2 regions of the Dermacoccus nishinomiyaensis genome follow, and region 1 is predicted to be linked to the other one. Evidence: predicted binding sites of a transcription regulator. Region 1 holds the regulator's gene; the other holds the start of a gene.
What was found. Region 1 encodes HrcA, which represses chaperone genes, less so after heat shock. Its sites were predicted from a motif close to TTNGCACTCGNNNNNNNCGAGTGCNAA; they were not measured.

Region 1 (9,342 bases):
CGATGCTGCGACTCGCGTTGGGTTGCGCCACCCCGCAGCGTCGGGCGGCCGCACTGAGCGAGCCCTCGTCGGCGAGTGCCACGAGCAGTTCGAGCGTCGCGAGGTCGGGCCAGGTCGTCACCACTCCAGCCTATATGCGAAGCACATACCCCCATGCCGGATATAGGGCTACCGGTCGAGCCGACACGGCGGAAGCATGGAACCCATGAGCACAGCCACCGCCACCGACGTCATGCCTCACCGCACCACCGGCTCGTTCTTCGAGAACCCGACGGTGCCCGCGGCGTCCCCGGCCTGGTACGGCAGCGTCATGGGCAGCGCGATCCTGGGCACGTTGAGCGAGCTGCGCACCGACGTCATCCCGTTCGGCCACACGCTCGCCGTGGGCTTCTGGCTCATCGCCTGCACCCTGCTCGTCGTCCTCACCGTGTCGTTCGTGGCGCGCATCGCTCGCGATCGCGCTGCCTTCCGCGCGAGCGTCGCGAACCCCGTCGCGATGGCGCAGTGGGGGATGGTGTCGATGGGCGTCCTCGCCGTCGGATCGGCGACGTCCGCGGTGCTCCCGGCGATCTCCTCGGGCCTGAGCGACGCAGCCTGGCGGGCCGACCTCGTCCTGTGGGCCATCGGTACCGTCATCGGCCTCGCCACCGCCGTCGCCGTCCCGGCCCGTCTGCTCGTCGTCGACCCGAGCACCCCGACGACGGTGTGGGGCCTGGCCGTCGTCCCGCCGATGGTCTCGGCGACCGTCGGCGCCGGCATCGTCGGCTGGCTGAGCAGCCCGCAGGCGCGCGTGTGGATGCTGATCGCGAGCGCGGCCTGCTTCTTCGTCGCCCTCGTGCTGGGGGCCATCATCTTCGCGATCGCCTACCGTCACCACTGGCTCGTCGAGCCACTGCCGCTCGCGGCGTCGATCACCGCGTGGCTGCCGCTCGGTGTCGTCGGGCAGTCGAGCGCGGCCGCGCAAGCCATCGCGAAGCAGTCGGCGTCGATGCTGCAGGGCCCGTTCGCGACGACGGTGACGCAGATCGGCCACGTCTACGGCTACGTCATGCTGACGATCGGGGTGCCGCTCGTCGCCTGGGCCCTCGCCATGACTGTGCGCGGCTTCACCAAGCGCATGCCGTTCAGCCCCGGCTGGTGGGGCATGACGTTCCCCGTCGGCACGCTCGTGCTCGGCTCGACGATGCTGGGGCGCAGCTCGCACCACGCGATCTTCACGTGGGCCGGCGGCGCGCTGTACCTCTTCCTGCTCGGCACGTGGAGCGTCTGCGCGATCAGCTCGCTGCTCGCGGTGCGCCACCAGCGCGCTCTGCGTCACGCCTGAACACCGCGAGGAGCTGGGCGCGCGACTGGCGGACGGCCGCGGTGCGGCGCCGAGCGGTGAGACAATGACCGGATGCCGCAGATGCCCGACGGAATCCCCGCCCCTGACGACGGTGCTCTCCCGTCCGCCGCGCTCGCGACGCTGGCAGGCGGGGCGTTCGGGCTGTACGTCCACGTGCCGTTCTGCGTGACGCGCTGCGGTTACTGCGACTTCAACACCTACACGCTCACCGAGCTCGGTGAGCCGGGCGCGAGCGTCAGCACGTACGCGGACGCCGCGCTGCGCGAGCTGGATCTCGCGGCACGCGAGCTGGGCGAGGCACCCAGCGGCGTCCCCGTCATCGAGACCGTCTTCATCGGCGGCGGCACCCCGACGATGCTGCCCGCCGACGACCTCGTCCGCATCCTCGCGAAGGCGCGCGAGCTGTTCGGTCTCGCCGAGGGGTGCGAGGTCACGACGGAGGCCAACCCCGATTCGGTCGACGAGACCTACCTGCGCACCCTCGCCGACGGTGGTTTCACGCGCGTCAGCATCGGCATGCAGTCGGCCGTCCCGCACGTGCTCGCGACGCTCGAGCGCACGCACGACCCGGCCAACGTCGAACGCGCCGTGCGCGCCGCGAAGGACGTCGGGCTGCAGGTCAGCATCGATCTCATCTACGGCGCGCCGGGTGAGAGTCTCGACGACTGGCGCACCTCGCTCGACGCGGCGATCGCGTTGGAGCCCGACCACATCAGCGCCTACGCCCTCGTCGTCGAGGAGGGCACGAAGATGGGGGCGCAGGTGCGTCGCGGCGAGCTGCCCCTGCCCGATGACGACGACGAGGCCGACAAGTACGAGCTCGCCGACGCCTTGCTCGCGGATGCCGGGTACGACTGGTACGAGGTGTCGAACTGGGCGCGCTCGCCGCAGACGCAGTGCCGCCACAACCTCGCGTACTGGCGCGACGAGCCGTGGTGGGGTGTCGGCCCCGGCGCGCACAGCCACGTCGGCGGCGTGCGCTGGTGGAACGTCAAACATCCGCGCGCCTACGCCCAACGCGTCAACGCGGGGCTCTCGCCGGCGCTGGCACGCGAACTGCTCGAAGAGCGTCAGCGCTATGAGGAACGCGTCCTGCTCCAGGTGCGCCTCGCCGAGGGACTTCCTCTCGACATGCTCGACGATGACGGGCGACGCGCCGTCGCCGGCATCGTCGCCTCGGGGCTGATCGACGGCCCGTCAGCGGTGCGCGACAAACGAGTTCGTCTGACGCTGCGCGGTCGCCTGCTCACCGACACCGTCGTGCGGGCGCTGCTCGCGATCTGAGCCGCGCGCACCGAGACGCCTGCCTCCCGGGGCTGGCCTAGCCTCAGCGGCGATCCCCGGGCCCCTGCGTGCCCGCCTGCGCCGACCCCGACGACCGAAGGGGGCGCCGATGAACGACTCCGACTACTCGACGACGACGCTGCCGCTCCTGTTCGTCTCCATCTCCATCGTCGTCACCTTCCTCGTGACGCGCCTCATCCGCGCCGGCAAGGGTCCGTTCAAGGACAACGTCACCGAGGACGGCGTCCACGTCCGCCACGCCGTCTAAGGCATCTTCGCGCTGCTTGGCCGGCGCGGTCATGAACACCGCGGCCGAGAGTTCGGTTTTCCGCGTCCTGGGGGCGATCCTCATCGGCGCGGGCGCCTCGCTCATCCTGGGCGAGTTCGCGTTTTCCGGAGGCGGTGATCTTGGGCGAGAAGTCGACGCCCCCGAGCAGGTGGTTGGCGCCCCAGACGATGGTGATGGCGGCGATGCCGCCCCGTGCGCCGACGAGCCAGGAACCCAGCGCGCCCTCCTTGACGAAGCCGAGGTCGCGTGAGGTGATGTGCCAGGCCCGGCGGAAGACGAAGGCCGCGATCGCGAGCTGCAGCGCCATCGTCACGACGCCGATCGGCGTCACGAGGCCGTTCTCGCTGTCGCCGAACAGATCACCGACGGCGGCGACGAGACTGCCAGCGAACATGGCGAGCAGCAGGAGGCCGAGGGCACCGAGGACGTTCTTGAGCGCCGAACGCTTGTCGACGGCGGCGACGCCCTCGCGCTAACGGGGGGCCGGGGTCAGGGCAGGGATGATGATTCTTTTCTTAAATCGGGTAGGACGAAGCGCCGCGGCACGGGGTGCCGAGGGAACGTTGTCAGGGGTGGGGGCGAGCCCAGCGCTCACACGAGGTGCGCTGTTGGGGCGGGGCGTCGCGACGTGGGCCGCATCAGTTGAGGATGCGGATCTGGAACGGGTAGTCGTAGCTCTCGCCACGCGCCGAGCGCAGCGCTCCCTTGACGTGGCACCACGCGGCGACGAGGAAGATGACGGCCCAGAGCACGAGCGCGACGGGAATGCCGACGAGGGTTAAGACCAGAACCCAACCGACGATGTAGAGAATCGAGAACGCAACGTTGAAGTTGAACGCCCCGGCCGCTGCGCGGCGCACCGCGGCGGAGCGGTTTCTGTAGATGAACCACACGATGAGCGGGCCGAGGAAGCTCACCCATCCCGCAGACAGGATCGCGGCGGCCGGCGCCGACAGGTGCGCGACGATCGAGGCGGCGCGCTCGTCATCGCTGAGGTGACCCTGGCCGGTGACGGGCGGCTCGGCGCCGTACGGAGCGCCGGCCAGCCGTCCGGTTCCCTGGCCCTGCGTGCGCTCGTCGGGGTAGGGGTACGGCTGGGAGTTGCTCACGACGTCTCCTGGTGTCGAAGGGTGAATCTCTCGTTCACTGACCATGATTCCGTGTCTGCGTCCCGAGCGCATCCCCCGCGGGATCGATATTCGCGGGCCCCGGCGTCCATCCCGGGGATGATGTCGGCGCACGCCGCGCCATCCCGGCGTCTCACTGCTGCGCGGGGTCGGTGACGAAGTCGATGAGCTCCTCGACGCGTCCGAGCAGTTCGGGTTGCAGGTCGGCGTACGTGCGCACGGTGCCGAGGATCTGCTTCCATCCGCGCGCGACGTCCGCCTGCGTCGCGTGCGGCCAGCCGAGCTCGGCGAGGATGCCGTGCTTCCACGACTGCCCCTTGGGGATGACGGGCCACTTCGACCAGCCGAGCCGCTCGGGTCGTACGGACTGCCACACGTCGACGTAGGGGTGGCCGACGATGAGCACGTGGTCGCGTGCCTGCGGCAGGGCGCGTGCCTTCTCGACGATTCGTGCCTCCTTCGTGCCGGGCACGAGGTGGTCGACGAGGATGCCGAGGCGGCGTCCCTTCTCGGGTCGGAAGTCGCGGATGACGGCCGCGAGATCGTCGACGCCCTCGAGGTATTCGACGACGACGCCCTCGATGCGCAGGTCGTCACCCCACACCTTCTCGACGAGTTCGGCGTCGTGCCGTCCCTCGACGAAAATTCGCGAACCCAGCGCGACGCGCGCCTTCGCCCCGGGGACGGCGAGCGAACCGGACGCCGTCCGCCCGGCCTGCGTCTGCTGCTCGGCGAGGCGCGCGGCGGTGGCGGGTCGGGGCGCAACGAGCGTCACGGGTTCGCCATCGATGAGGAAGCCGGCGCCGAGCGGAAATCCGCGGGCCTTGCCGAAGCGATCCTCGAGGAAGACGACGTGCTGCCCGCCCGACTTCTCGACGCGCACGACGGCGCCGACGTAACCGCTCTGGGCGTCCTCGACGACGACGTCGAGCTCAGCGGGCACCTCGCGCGAACGCCCACGTCGAGGCGCGCGCCAATCGCCGGAGAGGACGTCGGAGCCGTAACGGTCGGTCATGGCGATCAGGGTAGAACCGCCCACCGACAACCGCCGTCGCGGCGCGCCGAGAACGATGGTCGCGGGCGCAGCCAGGCGCCCGTCGCGGCGTCGCCGAGGGCCGGGGAGCGCGCGCCTGCCGACCGACGGACGATGGACGACGGCGCGAGGGAACCGCCCGCGACGCTGTGGGCGAACACACCCCGCATGATTTGGCACTCGCTCGGCGTGAGTGCCAATCTTGGACGGACTGCAGATCGAAGGACGGTATCGAGGCGCGGGAGGTGAGCGCATGAGCGACGAACGGCGGCTCGAGGTGCTGCGCGCCATCGTGCAGGACTATGTCGCGACGTCCGAACCGGTGGGTTCGAAGGCGTTGCTCGAACGTCATCAGCTCGGCGTCTCCGCCGCGACGATCCGCAATGACATGGCCGCCCTCGAGGACGCCGGTCTCATCTCCGCGCCGCACACCTCGGCCGGTCGCGTGCCCACCGATGCCGGCTATCGAATCTTCGTCGACCGCCTCAGCCAGGTGCGGCCGCTGAGCGCGACACAGCGTCGCGCGATCGAGACGTTCTTGCGTCAGAGCGTCGACCTCGACGACATCGTCGAACGCACCGCCCGGCTGCTCGCCACACTGACGAACCAGGCCGCCGTCATGCAGTACCCGTCGCTGCGGCGCTCACGGGTGCGACACATCGAGCTGGTGCCGGTCGCCGAGGGGCGCCTGTCGCTCGTCGTCATCCTCGACTCAGGTCGCATCGAGCAGCGTCTCGTCTCCGTCGCCTCCGCCGACGACGAGCGCCTCGTCCAGACGCTGCGAGCGCGCGTCAACAAGGTCTCCGGCGCGCGGTTGCTCACCGAGGCCGCCGCGGCCATGACCGAGCTGGGCGCGGAGTTCGAGCCGGGGCAGCGTGCTGACGTCGACACGATCGTCGCGACGATCGCCGCGGTGTTCGCCGAGGACCGGGAGGAGCGCGTCGTGCTCGCGGGGACGGCGAACCTCGCGCGTGCCGGGCTGCGCGACGACGCGGGCCTCAGCGTCAGCCGTGTTCTCGAGGCGCTGGAGGAGCACGTCGTCCTCATGCGCCTCATCAGCACACGCGACGACGATCCGACGCACGAGGTGACCGTCCGCATCGGCGCCGAGAACGACTTCGCAGGCCTCGAGTCGACCTCGCTCGTGACGACGGCCTACGGCAGCGACGCCGTCGCGACGCTCGGCGTGCTCGGCCCGACCCGCATGGACTACCCGCAGACGATGGCGAACGTGCGCGCGGTCGCCCGCTACGTCTCCGAACTTCTCGAGCAGTGATGGCTCGGGCGCACCACGACCACATGAGTGACGAAATCTTCACCCGTCGAAAGCAAGGATGCTCGTGAACGACTACTACGCCGAACTCGGTGTCACGCGTGAGGCCTCCGTCGAGGAGATCAAGCGCGCCTACCGCAAGAAGGCCCGCAAGCTGCACCCCGACGTCAACCCCTCCCCGGAGGCGGCCGAGGAGTTCAAGCGCGTCGGGCAGGCCTACGACGTGCTCGGCGATCCGCAGAAGAAGGCGGCCTACGACCAGGGCGTCGACCCCTACGCGCCCGGCGGTAGCGCCGGGTTCAGCTTCAGCGACATCATGGACGCGTTCTTCACGGGGGGTGCCGCAGGGGGAGGCGGCGGCCCGCGCAGCCGCGTCCAGCACGGCCAGGACGCGTTGCTGCCGCTCGACATCCAACTCGCCACGGCCGTCTTCGGCGGCGAGCAGGAGCTGACGTTCGACACGGCCGTCGTCTGCTCGACCTGTCATGGCGACGGTTCGCGTCCCGGCACGGGCAAGCACACGTGTGACGTGTGCGGCGGTGCGGGGCAGACGCAGCAGGTGCAGCGCAGCTTCCTCGGCCAGGTGTTGACGTCGCGTCCGTGCACCGCGTGCCAGGGGTACGGCGACATCATCGACAGCCCGTGTTTCGAGTGCGACGGCAACGGCCGCAAGCGCGACACGCGCACCATCACGATCAAGGTACCCGCCGGCGTCGACACCGGCACGCGCATCCAGCTGCGTGGTGAAGGCGAGGTCGGCCCCGGCGGCGGCCCCGCCGGTGACCTGTACGTCGAGGTACGCGTCGAGAAGCACCCGATGTTCCAGCGTCAGGGCGACGATCTGCACTGCTCGCTCGAGCTGCCGATGTCGGCCGCGGCGCTCGGCGCCACGGTGCCGTTCGAGACGCTCGACGGCTCGCGCGACATCGACATCAAGGCCGGCACGCAGCCCGGCGACGTCATCACCCTCAAGGGCCTCGGCGTCACGCGGCTGCGCACCGACAACCGCGGCGACCTGCTCGTGCACGCCAACGTGCGCACCCCGAGCAAGCTGACGGCCGAGCAGGCCGACCTGCTGCGTCAGTTCGCCGAGTCGCGCGGAGAGGACTCGCCGGCGCCGAAGTTCCAGCCCGTCAACCAGGGCCTGCTCGGCAAGCTGCGTCAGGCCTGGAAGGGCTGAGGCGTGACCGCGCACCTCTACTTCGTCGCACCCGGCGCTCTGTCCGACGACATACCGCCGGGTGCACCCGTCGTGCTCGCGGGTGACGAGGGACGCCACGCCGTCACCGTCAAGCGGATGGGTGTCGGTGAGCAGATCCTGCTCGCCGACGGCCACGGCCTCGTCGCGCACGCCGTGGTCGCAGAGACCACGAAGGGCGAGCTGACGGCGCACGTGCGCGAGGTGACGCGCGAGACGCCGCCGGCGGTGACGTTCACGCTCGTCCAGGCGCTCGCTAAGGGCGATCGCGACCTGCAGGCGGTGGAGGCGGCGACGGAGCTCGGCGTCGACGCCGTCGTGCCGTGGCAGGGGGAGCGTTCCATCGTGCAGTGGAGGGGTGAGCGCGCCGAGAAGGCCCGCCGTAAATGGGTGGCGCAGGCCGAGGCGGCCACGAAACAATCACGACGGGCGACGCCCCCGCGCATCAGTGACCTCGTGACGAAGAACGCTGCGGCGCAGGCGATCTCGGCCACCGTCGCGGAGGGCGGCCTCGCGCTCGTCCTGCACGAGGACGCCGAGGCGAGTCTCGCGCAGGTCGAGCTGCCGTCGGCCGGTGACGTGATGCTCGTCGTCGGCCCCGAGGGCGGCATCACGCCCGCCGAGCTCGACGCGTTCGTCGCGGCCGGTGCCACGCCGGTGCGGATGGGCGCCACCGTGCTGCGTTCGTCGTCGGCCGGCCCGGCGGCGCTCGCCGCCCTGCTCGCGCGCTCGCGCTGGGTCTGAGCGCCCGAGCGACCACTAGACTGGAGACACGATGACTGACGCTTCCGCGCCCTCCGAGCGCACCCCTCACGACCCTGACGGCCAGGCTGCCTCGCAGCAGACGCGCATCGTCATCCCGCCCGACGTCGCGATGGTGCAGTTGCTCGGGCCGCAGGATCAGCTGATGCGCACGATCGAGCGCGCCTTCCCGCGCCTGTTCGTCTTTGCGCGCGGCAATGAGCTGACGATCGACGGCCCGCGCGAGGACACGGCGATCGTCGAGACCCTCGTCGGTGAGCTGCTCACGATGATCGACGCGGGCCACCAGATCAACCGTGACGCCGTCGAGCGCTCCATCGGCATGCTGCGCGGCAAGAACGCGCAGCGCCCCGCCGACGTGCTGACGACGAACATCATCTCCAGCCGCGGGCGCACGATCCGCCCGAAGACACTGGGGCAGAAGGAGTACGTCGACGCGATCGACCGCAACACGATCGTCTTCGGCATCGGCCCGGCCGGTACGGGCAAGACGTATCTGGCGATGGCGAAGGCCGTCGCGGCGCTGCAGGCCAAACAGGTCAACCGCATCATCCTGACGCGCCCTGCCGTCGAGGCCGGTGAGCGCCTCGGCTTCCTGCCCGGCACGCTCAACGACAAGATCGACCCGTATCTGCGTCCGCTCTACGACGCGCTGCACGACATGATCGACCCCGACTCGATCCCGAAGCTCATGGCCGCAGGCACGATCGAGGTCGCGCCGCTCGCGTACATGCGCGGGCGCACGCTCAACGACTCGTTCATCATCCTCGACGAGGCGCAGAACACGAGCAGCGAGCAGATGCGCATGTTCCTCACGCGCCTCGGCTTCGGTTCGAAGATCGTCGTGACGGGTGACGTCACGCAGGTCGACCTGCCGGGTGGCACGACGTCGGGCCTGCGGGTCATCGAGGACGTGCTCACCGGAATCGATGACGTCCACTTCGCCCACCTCGACTCGAGCGACGTCGTGCGTCACCGCCTCGTCTCCGACATCGTCGACGCCTACGGCCGCTACGACGCGGCAGCCGAGC
Region 2 (9,342 bases), on a different contig from region 1:
ATGACACGGATGTGGCTGTCGGCGAGGTCGCGGGCGGCGGGGAGCGTCAGCCCGACGATGCCGCCTTTGCTCGAGGCGTAGGCCGCCTGACCGATCTGGCCGTCGTAAGCGGCGGCGCTGGCCGTCATGACGATGACGCCGCGGTCACCGTGTGCGTCCGGCGCGCCGTCGTCGGTGGGGGAGGGCTCGTTCGCGACCATCGCCTCGGCGGCCAGACGCAGCACGTTGAAGGTGCCGACGAGGTTGATGTCGATGACGGTGCGGTACTTCTCGAGCGCGTGGACGCCGTTCTTGCCGAGCACGCGCCCCGGGGTGCCGACCCCGGCGCAGGCGACGGCGATGCGCAGCTCACCGAGTTCGGCGGCGGCGTTGACGCCCTGGCGCACCTGCTCCTCGTCGCGCACGTCGGTGGGGACGAACAGGGCGCGCTCGCCCAGGTCGTCGGCGACGGCCTGGCCGTTCGAACTCGGTAGGTCGGCGATGACGACGGCCGCGCCGTCGGCGTGCAGGCGGCGGGCGGTGGCCTCGCCGAGGCCCGAGCCGGCACCGGAGATGAGAGCGACGGTGTGCTGCGTGATCTTCATGTGACGCACTCTAACGAGCGGTGCGAATTAAATGTGGGGTGGGTCACCCTCGTTCCCGCGGCGCCTGGCTCGTCGTGTCGCTCCGACGACGCGGCGGCCCCGCCTCGGTGCGCCCAGATGCACCTGCGTGCAAGAGCACCCGGGTGCAACTGGGCGCAAGAGGGTCGGGCGAGGCCGTCGCGATGGTGCAGGAAGGCAGGAGGAGCTCGCGCGCTGGGGCTCAGCGGTACAGCGTGACGTCGGTGGCCTTGACGCTCGCTGCGACGTGCGAGCCGCGGTGCAGGCCGAGTTCGGTGACGGCCTCGAGCGTCACGTCGGCCACGAGATCGGCCGCGACGCCTGCGTCACCCCGCAGGTGCACGCGGGCCGACGTCCCGGTGTGCTCGATCTGCTGCACGACGAGCGGCCAGGTGTTGCGAGGCGATCCGGCGGGCACCTCGCGCCACAGCGAGACCGCGGTCGGCGCGAAGGCCGCGAACGCCCGCTCGCCCGACGGCGGCACGTCGGCGGCCATGATGCGGGCGCCACCCGGCGTCGTGATGGCGCGACCGTCGCTCGTCCCTCGCCACAGGTTGAGGCCGACGACGCGGGCGGCGAACGCCGTGCGCGGATAGCGCACGACCTCCTGCGGCGGGGCGAGCTGCGTCACGCGCCCGGCTTCGAGGAACAGCAGCCGGTCGGCGAGCGTCAGTGCCTCCAGCGGGTCGTGGGTGACGAGCAGGGTGACGGCGTCGGTGCGCGCGAGGCGCTCGCCGAGCAGCGCGCGCAACTCGTCGCGGCCGCTCTGGTCGATGGCCGAGAGCGGCTCGTCGAGCAGCAGCACCCGAGGGGCGAGGGCCAGTGCACGGGCCAGAGCGACGCGTTGTGCCTGGCCTGACGACAACTCGTGCGGACGGCGGCTCGCGAGGTCGGCGATGCCCACCTGCTCGAGCTCCTGCCGCGCACGACGGCGCGCGGCGGAGCGCGATACGCCCCGCGCCCGCAGCCCGAACGCGACGTTCTCGAGGGCGTCGAGATGGCCGAAGATGTCGCCCGCCGCGGTCATGAGACCCACCTGACGGCGGCCGGGGGGCACGGCGTGACCGCGCCCGTCGTCCCAACAGGCTTCCCCGACGCGCAGCTCACCGCTCGTGAGATGTTCGAGGCCGCTGATGCCGGCCACGAGCGTCGACTTGCCGCTGCCGTTGGGGCCGAGCACCCCGAGCACCTCGCCCGGAGCGCACGTGAACGCGGCCTCGAGCTCGAACGAGCCGCGCCGCATCGTGCCGGCGAAGCTCAACCCCTCCGGTTCGGGCGTCTCAGGCGGTTCGGGCGAGAAAGACGGGTTCATCGCACACCGCTCCAGCGTCCGCGCAGCAAGGCGAGCACGACGAGGCAGATGCCGAGCATGAGGGCCGCGAGGGCGGTGGCGGCGTCCTGACTGATGTCGAGCGCCTGATACACCGCGAGGGGGCCCGTCTGGGTCGTGCCGGGGAAGCTGCCGGCGAAGGTCATCGTCGCACCGAACTCACCGAGAGCGCGTGCCCAGGAGAGCGTCAACCCCGCGAGCAGGCCGGGCGCCGCCATCGGGATGAGGACGCGGCGCAGCGTGTACCAGCGGCTCGCGCCGAGCACGGTGGCGGTGCGCGCCCACCGAGCGTCGATGCCGCGGAACGCGCCTTCGGCGGCGACGACGAAGAACGGCATCGCGACGAACGTCTCGGCCAGCACGACGCGCACCCACGAGTAGGGCAGCGACGTGCCGAAGCTGTCCTGCAGCACCGTGCCGATGAGGCCGCCGCGCCCCCACGCGTCGAGCAGGGCGACACCGGCGACGACGGGCGGCAGCACGAGGGGGACCGTGACGAGCGCCCGCAGCCACGCGGCGGCACGCCCCCGCAGGCGTGAGAGCCACCAGGCGAGAGGGGTGCCGAACAGTGCGGACAGGGCTGCCGTCGTCGTCGTGGTGCGAAGCGACAGCAGGAGAGCTTCGCGTGTGCCGGCGGTCTGCAGGTCGGCGGCGAAGTGCGACCAGCGCACCTCCAGCAGCAGCGCAACGAGCGGGACGACGACGAACGCGACCGCGACCGCTGCGAACACCCCGAGCACCACACCGCCGGCATCGGGGGCGCGGCGGGTGGGGCTCGTTCTGCTGGCGCTGGGGGCGCTCACGTCAGCTCGGCGAGCCGAACCCGGCGTCGCTCAGCACCTTGCGGCCCTCGGCGCCGGTGATGAGCTGCACGAACTGCTTGGCGTACTCGTTGTTGCTCCACGTCGCGATCGGCAGCGTCGTCTTGACGTTCGAGCCGGACGCGATATCGACGCCCGTCACCTTGTCACCGGCGGCCTTGACGTCCGTGCGGTACACGACCGCGGCGTCCGCGTCACCGGAGGAGACCTTCGCGAGCGTCGACTTGACGTTCTGCTCGTAACTGACGACGTGCGCGTGGACGTTCGCCTTCGCCAGCGCCTTGTCGGCGGCGCGCCCGCACGGCACGGTCTTGGCGCACAGCACGGTGCTGACCTTCGCGAGGCTCGCGAGGTCGGTGACGTGGCCCGGGTTGCCCTTGGGCGTCGCGATCTCGAGTTCGTTCGTCGCGAAGTCGGTCCAGGTCTTGCCCTGCGTGATGTCGGCCGGCATCGTCTTGGGCGTCGTCGTGTCGGCCATGGCGACGACGTCGGCCGGTGCACCACCCTTGAGTTGGCGCACGATGTCCTGGCTGCCTGCGAAGCTCATCTTGATCTCGACGCCGGGGTGGTTCTTCTCGAAGTCCTCGGCGAGCTTGGTGAAGCTCTCGGTGAGCGAGGCCGCGGCGAGGACGGTGATGGTCTTGCTCGAGCTCGCCGTGGCCGAGGAGCTGCCGGCGGCGTTCGAGCCCGACGAGTTCGTGCTGCTCGACCCGCCGCAGCCGGACAGACCCAGCACGGCGGCGGATGCGGTGGCGGCGGTCGCCGTCGTGAGGGAACGATTCATCCTCGTGGCCTTCTGTCTCTCGGTCGGCTGATCGGATCGGTTCTCGGGGCGAGGACGCCGGGGTGGTCAGGCCCGTCGGAACAGCTCGGCGGCGACGCTCGGGTCGATCGGCATCGGGTGGGGGCGTTTCGCCTCACGCCCGTCACCCGAGCTCGTGCCGCGCAGGCGGCGTTCGATCCACGGGCCGAAGTATTCCTTCGACCACTCGGCGTTCTCCGCCAGGCGCTGACGGGCTGGCTTCGGTTCGAGCGGCGGGAGCAGGTCGAGCCAGTCGCCCTCGGTCGGCAGGCCCAGCGTCCACGCCGCCTGCTGCGCGACACGGCGGTGGCCCTCGGGGGACAGGTGCAGGCGGTCGGCACCCCACATGCGCATGTCCCGCAGTGCACGCATGCCCCACACGTCGAGCACGTAGCAGTCGTGTCGCTGCGCGATGCCCCACAGGTTCGCGATGTGCCAGCTGATGCGCGGTCGCAAGCGGGTCATGATCTTCGAACCCGTGGGGTTGACCATCGTCGCGAGCATGACGTCGGCTCCGGCGTCCTTGAGGCGGACGACGGCGGCCTCGAGCTGATCGGCAACGTCGTCGAGGTCGACGTTCGGGCGCATGATGTTGTTGCCGCCGCCGACCATGCTGACGAGGTCGGGCTGCATCGCGAGCGCGGCGTCGAGCTGCGGGCCGACGACGTCGGCGAGCAGCTTGCCCCGGATCGCGAGGTTCGCGTACTCAAATGCGTGCCCCGCGCCGTCGGCGACCTGAGCGAGGTCGACGGCGAGCCGGTCGGCCCAGCCGAGGTAGGCGTCGTCCTGACGCGGGTCGGGGTCGCTCATGCCCTCGGTGAAGGAGTCACCGATGGCGACGTAGCGCCGCCACGTCCGCTCGTGGCCGCTGCGGGCCGCGGGCGCCTCTTCGGCGGTACGGGTGTCGGGGGTCGTGTCTGTCACGGGATGCGCCAATCGATCGTGTGCGTGCCGAGTTCTTCGAGCAGGGCGTTGGTGCGGCTGAACGGCTTGCTGCCGAAGAAGCCGCCGCGGGCCGACAACGGTGAGGGGTGGGCCGACTCGACGGTCGGCGTGTCGCCGAGGTGCGGCGCGAGTGAGCGCGCGTCGCGCCCCCACAGGATGGCGACGAGGGGCTGCTCGCGCTCGACGAGCGCGTTGATCGCCGTCGCGGTGACGTGCTCCCAGCCCTTGCCGCGATGGCTCGCCGGCTTGCCGGGCTGCACCGTCAGGACGCGGTTGAGCAGCAGCACCCCCTGATCGGTCCACGCCGACAGGTCACCGTGCTCGGGTGGGGTGATACCGAGGTCGTCGTGCAGTTCGGTGTAGATGTTCGCGAGGCTGCGGGGGATGGGCCGCACGTCGGGTGCGACGGCGAAGCTCAGGCCGATCGGGTGCCCGGGCGTCGGGTACGGGTCCTGGCCGACGACGAGGACGCGCACCTCGTCGAACGGCTGCGTGAACGCGCGCAGCACGGCGTCGCCCGCAGGCAGGTAGCCGCGCCCCGCGGCCACCTCGTCACGCAGGAACGCCCCCGCGGCGGCGATGTGCTCGGCGGCGGGCGCGAGGGGTTCGACCCAGCTCGGGTGGACGAGTTCGTCGTACGGACGAGGCATGTGTCCAACCTATCGCGCGGGTCTGACAACCCGCCCCGAGCGCGGTTGGAACGGGCCGGGCGGCCTCGTATCCTGAGCGGATGGCCATGATCGAGACCCCCGCGGGTGCCCACGTGCCCGGTGACGCCGACGCGCCCGGGCTGAGCGAGCGCGACCGTGCGATGCTCGCCTTCGAACGCGAGTGGTGGAAGCTGCCCGGCGCCAAGGAAGCGGCGATCAAGGAGCGCTTCGGGCTGACGAGCACGCAGTACTACCAGCAGCTCAACAAGCTCGCCGACACCGAGGCGGCGCTCGCCGCGGATCCGTTGCTCGTGAAGCGGATCCAGCGACGCCGCGCGGGGCGTCGACGCACCGTCTGAACCGCGGCTCAGCGCGCCGCCACGTCCCCGCATGTCGCCGCTCTCGTGGCGCCGCAGCCCATCTTGGCAGCCGCACGACAGACGTCGGGGTGCCGCTATGAGCGAACAACACGCGGGTGCGTGCGCGGAGGGTTTGCACTCGGTGGGGGCGAGTGCTAATCATGGGGTTAGCACTCTGATCGTGAGAGTGACAAAAGCCTGACTGCAGCAGTGAGGGTTCGGGGCGCGCCGACATGACCGGCGCGTGATCGGGTCCGTCCGTCGCGGGCGCTGATGTGGTCGATCCGAACGTCACGTGGAGGAACCACAGCCATGGCCAAGACCATTGCTTTCGACGAGGAGGCCCGTCGCGGCCTCGAGCGCGGCATGAACACGCTCGCCGACGCCGTGAAGGTGACCCTCGGCCCCAAGGGCCGCAACGTCGTGCTGGAGAAGAAGTGGGGCGCCCCCACGATCACCAACGACGGTGTCTCGATCGCCAAGGAGATCGAGCTGGAGGACCCGTACGAGAAGATCGGCGCCGAGCTCGTCAAGGAAGTTGCGAAGAAGACCGACGACGTCGCCGGTGACGGCACGACGACGGCCACCGTCCTCGCCCAGGCGATGGTGCGCGAGGGTCTGCGCAACGTCGCGGCCGGCGCGAACCCGATGGCGCTGAAGCGCGGCATCCAGACGGCCGTCGACGCCGTCAGCAAGCAGCTGCTCGAGCACGCCCAGGAGATCGAGACGAAGGAGCAGATCGCTGCGACCGCGTCCATCTCCGCCGCTGACCCGCAGATCGGTGAGCTCATCGCCGAGGCGATGGACAAGGTCGGCAAGGAAGGCGTCATCACGGTCGAGGAGTCGAACACGTTCGGCCTCGACCTCGAGCTGACCGAGGGCATGCGCTTCGACAAGGGCTACATCTCGGGCTACTTCGTCACCGACACCGAGCGCATGGAGGCCGTCCTCGACGACCCGTACATCCTCATCGTCAACTCGAAGATCTCGAACATCAAGGACCTGCTGCCCGTCCTGGAGAAGGTCATGCAGTCCGGCAAGCCCCTCGCGATCATCGCCGAGGACGTCGAGGGCGAGGCCCTGTCGACGCTCGTCGTCAACAAGATCCGCGGCACGTTCAAGGCCGTCGCCGTCAAGGCTCCCGGCTTCGGCGACCGCCGCAAGGCGATGCTCGGTGACATCGCTATCCTCACGGGCGGCCAGGTCGTCTCCGAGGAGGTCGGCCTCAAGCTCGAGTCGACCGAGCTCGACATGCTCGGCCGCGCCCGCAAGATCGTCGTGACGAAGGATGAGACGACGATCGTCGAAGGTGCTGGCGACGACGAGCAGATCAAGGGCCGCGTGGCGCAGATCCGCGCCGAGATCGAGAACTCCGACTCCGACTACGACCGCGAGAAGCTGCAGGAGCGCCTCGCGAAGCTCGCCGGCGGCGTCGCCGTCATCAAGGCGGGTGCCGCGACGGAGGTCGAGCTCAAGGAGCGCAAGCACCGCATCGAGGACGCCGTGCGCAACGCGAAGGCAGCCGTCGAGGAGGGCATCGTCGCCGGTGGTGGCGTCGCGCTCATCCAGGCGACGAAGGACGCCGAGTCGGCCTTCTCCGCTCTCGAGGGCGACGAGGCGACGGGTGCGAACATCGTTCGCGTCGCTGCCGAGGCTCCGCTCAAGCAGATCTCGACGAACGCGGGCCTCGAGCCGGGCGTCATCGTCGAGAAGGTGCGCTCGCTTCCCGCCGGTCAGGGTCTGAACGCTGCGAGCGGTGAGTACGTCGACATGATCGCCTCGGGCATCATCGACCCGGCGAAGGTGACGCGTTCGGCGCTGGAGAACGCTGCGTCCATCGCGGCGCTGTTCCTCACGACCGAGGCCGTCATCGCTGACAAGCCGGAGAAGAACGCCGGCGCTGACGCTGCGGCGGGCATGGACGGTGGCATGGGCGGTATGGGCTTCTGAGAAAGCGCGCCTCCACGGGCTGACGCCCGCCTGAGTGAATGCTCGGGCGGGCGTCAGCCTTTTGTCGTCCAGGGAGCACTTCCTCTCGCGATGTTGCCCGGGTTTCGGGCGTGACGCGCCTCGAATCGCGGGCAACATCGAGGCGGTTGACATGCGCATCTGCGCATATGAAACTAAGTGCATGTCGTTGCAGCATGCGTTGCTCGTGTCCCTCGCCGAGCGCGAGGCGAGCGGGTATGACCTGACGCGGCGCTTCGACCGTTCGCTCGGGTTCTTCTGGAGCGCGACGCACCAGCAGATCTACCGCGTCCTCGCCAAGATGGCGGACGCAGGCCTCGTCGAGGTCCGCACCGAGGCGGGCGAGGGGCGCCCCGACCGTCGCGTCTACACGATCGCCCCGGCCGGTCGCGCGGAACTACTCGCGTGGACGCGCACACCCACCCCGAGCGAGACGCTGCGCTCCGAGTTCGCCGTCAAGGTGCGCGGCATGCGCTTCGGCGACGCGGACGCCGTCGTCGCCGACATCCGCCGTCATCGCGACGAGCACGCCGCCCAGCTCGCCTACTTCGAGGCCAACTGCGCGAGGCACTACCCCGATCCGTCATCCCTCAGCGACGAGGAGCGTCCGACCTACGCCGTCCTGCGCGGGGGCATCCGCACCGAACGCGCCATGCTCGAGTGGTGCGACGAGATGGTGGCGCTGCTGAGCGGCGAGACGCTGCCCACCTCCTGCGTGCAGGTGCACCCGGGTGCACTTGCGCGCAGGGGTGAAGACGGTGATGAGGACGGAAACCTGAACGTGGACGCCGACGGGAACCTCGCGGCGAGCGTCGACGTGGACGACAGACCGCACGACAACGAACGCACCCCACCACCCGGGAGAACACGATGAGTTATGAGCACCTGCTCAGCCCCCTCGACGTCGGCGGCATCACGCTGAAGAACCGCGTCATGATGGGCTCGATGCACACCGGTTTCGAGGACAAGGCGAAGGACTTCCCGCAGCTCGCGCGCTACTTCGCGGCACGCGCCGAGGGTGGCGTCGCGCTCATGGTGACGGGCGGTTTCGCGCCGAACATCACCGGCCAGCTCGGCCCGATGGGTTCGATGCTGACGGCGAAGCGGCAGCTCGGGCGGCACAAGCTCGTCACCGACGCCGTCCACGAGCACGACGGGCGCATCGTCATGCAGATCCTGCACGCGGGCCGCTACGGCTACACGCCCTGGAGCAAGAGCGCGTCGAACAAGAAGTCGCCGATCACGCCGTTCGGCACGCGCGCGATGAGCACGAAGGACGTCGAGAAGACGATCCGCGACTACGCGAACTCGGCGCGCCTCGCGAAGGACGCCGGCTACGACGGCGTCGAGATCATGGGCTCCGAGGGCTACCTCATCAACCAATTCCTCGCCGCCCGCACGAACGACCGCACCGACCGTTTCGGTGGCTCCGCCGAGAAGCGCATGACGCTGCCGCGCGAGATCGCGCGCGCCGTCCGCGACGCCGCCGGCGACGACTTCCTCGTCCTGTACCGCATCTCCGTGGCCGACCTCGTCGACCACTCCCAGACGTTCGAGGAGATCGCGACGCTTGCGCAGCACCTGCAGGGTGACGTGTCGATGTTCAACTCCGGCATCGGCTGGCACGAGGCGCGCATCCCGACGATCGTGACGTCGGTGCCGCGCGCCGCGTTCGCGTGGGCGACGGGCAAGCTGCGCGCCGAGGTCGACATCCCCGTCATCGCGAGCAACCGCATCAACACCCCCGAGGTGGGCGAGCAGATCATCGCGGACGGTCTCGCGGACATGGTCTCGATGGCGCGTCCGCTGCTCGCGGACCCCGACTTCGTCAAGAAGGCGCAGGCGGGCCGCGCCGACCTGATCAA

Region 2: a site for HrcA is predicted at 5,642-5,668, ahead of groL (chaperonin GroEL). Genes of this name have one in related genera too.

The regions. Positions count from the first base shown of each region.
Region 1 covers NZ_UFXX01000002.1:42,811-52,152, reverse strand. Annotated here, with positions in the region: gene DYE07_RS12070 (LysR family transcriptional regulator) at 1-121, opposite strand, end outside; gene DYE07_RS12065 (TDT family transporter) at 206-1,324, shown strand; gene hemW (radical SAM family heme chaperone HemW) at 1,397-2,629, shown strand; gene DYE07_RS14820 (hypothetical protein) at 2,739-2,897, shown strand; gene DYE07_RS12055 (hypothetical protein) at 2,860-3,312, opposite strand; gene DYE07_RS12050 (DUF4870 domain-containing protein) at 3,557-4,027, opposite strand; gene DYE07_RS12045 (DUF3097 domain-containing protein) at 4,179-5,060, opposite strand; gene hrcA (heat-inducible transcriptional repressor HrcA) at 5,332-6,354, shown strand; gene dnaJ (molecular chaperone DnaJ) at 6,419-7,531, shown strand; gene DYE07_RS12030 (16S rRNA (uracil(1498)-N(3))-methyltransferase) at 7,535-8,293, shown strand; gene DYE07_RS12025 (PhoH family protein) at 8,325-9,342, shown strand, end outside.
Region 2 covers NZ_UFXX01000001.1:2,468,935-2,478,276, forward strand. Annotated here, with positions in the region: gene DYE07_RS11540 (SDR family NAD(P)-dependent oxidoreductase) at 1-584, opposite strand, end outside; gene DYE07_RS11545 (ABC transporter ATP-binding protein) at 805-1,914, opposite strand; gene modB (molybdate ABC transporter permease subunit) at 1,911-2,735, opposite strand; gene modA (molybdate ABC transporter substrate-binding protein) at 2,737-3,537, opposite strand; gene DYE07_RS11560 (SGNH/GDSL hydrolase family protein) at 3,604-4,479, opposite strand; gene DYE07_RS11565 (uracil-DNA glycosylase) at 4,476-5,150, opposite strand; gene DYE07_RS11570 (DUF3263 domain-containing protein) at 5,231-5,509, shown strand; gene groL (chaperonin GroEL) at 5,822-7,459, shown strand; gene DYE07_RS11580 (PadR family transcriptional regulator) at 7,641-8,351, shown strand; gene DYE07_RS11585 (NADPH-dependent 2,4-dienoyl-CoA reductase) at 8,348-9,342, shown strand, end outside.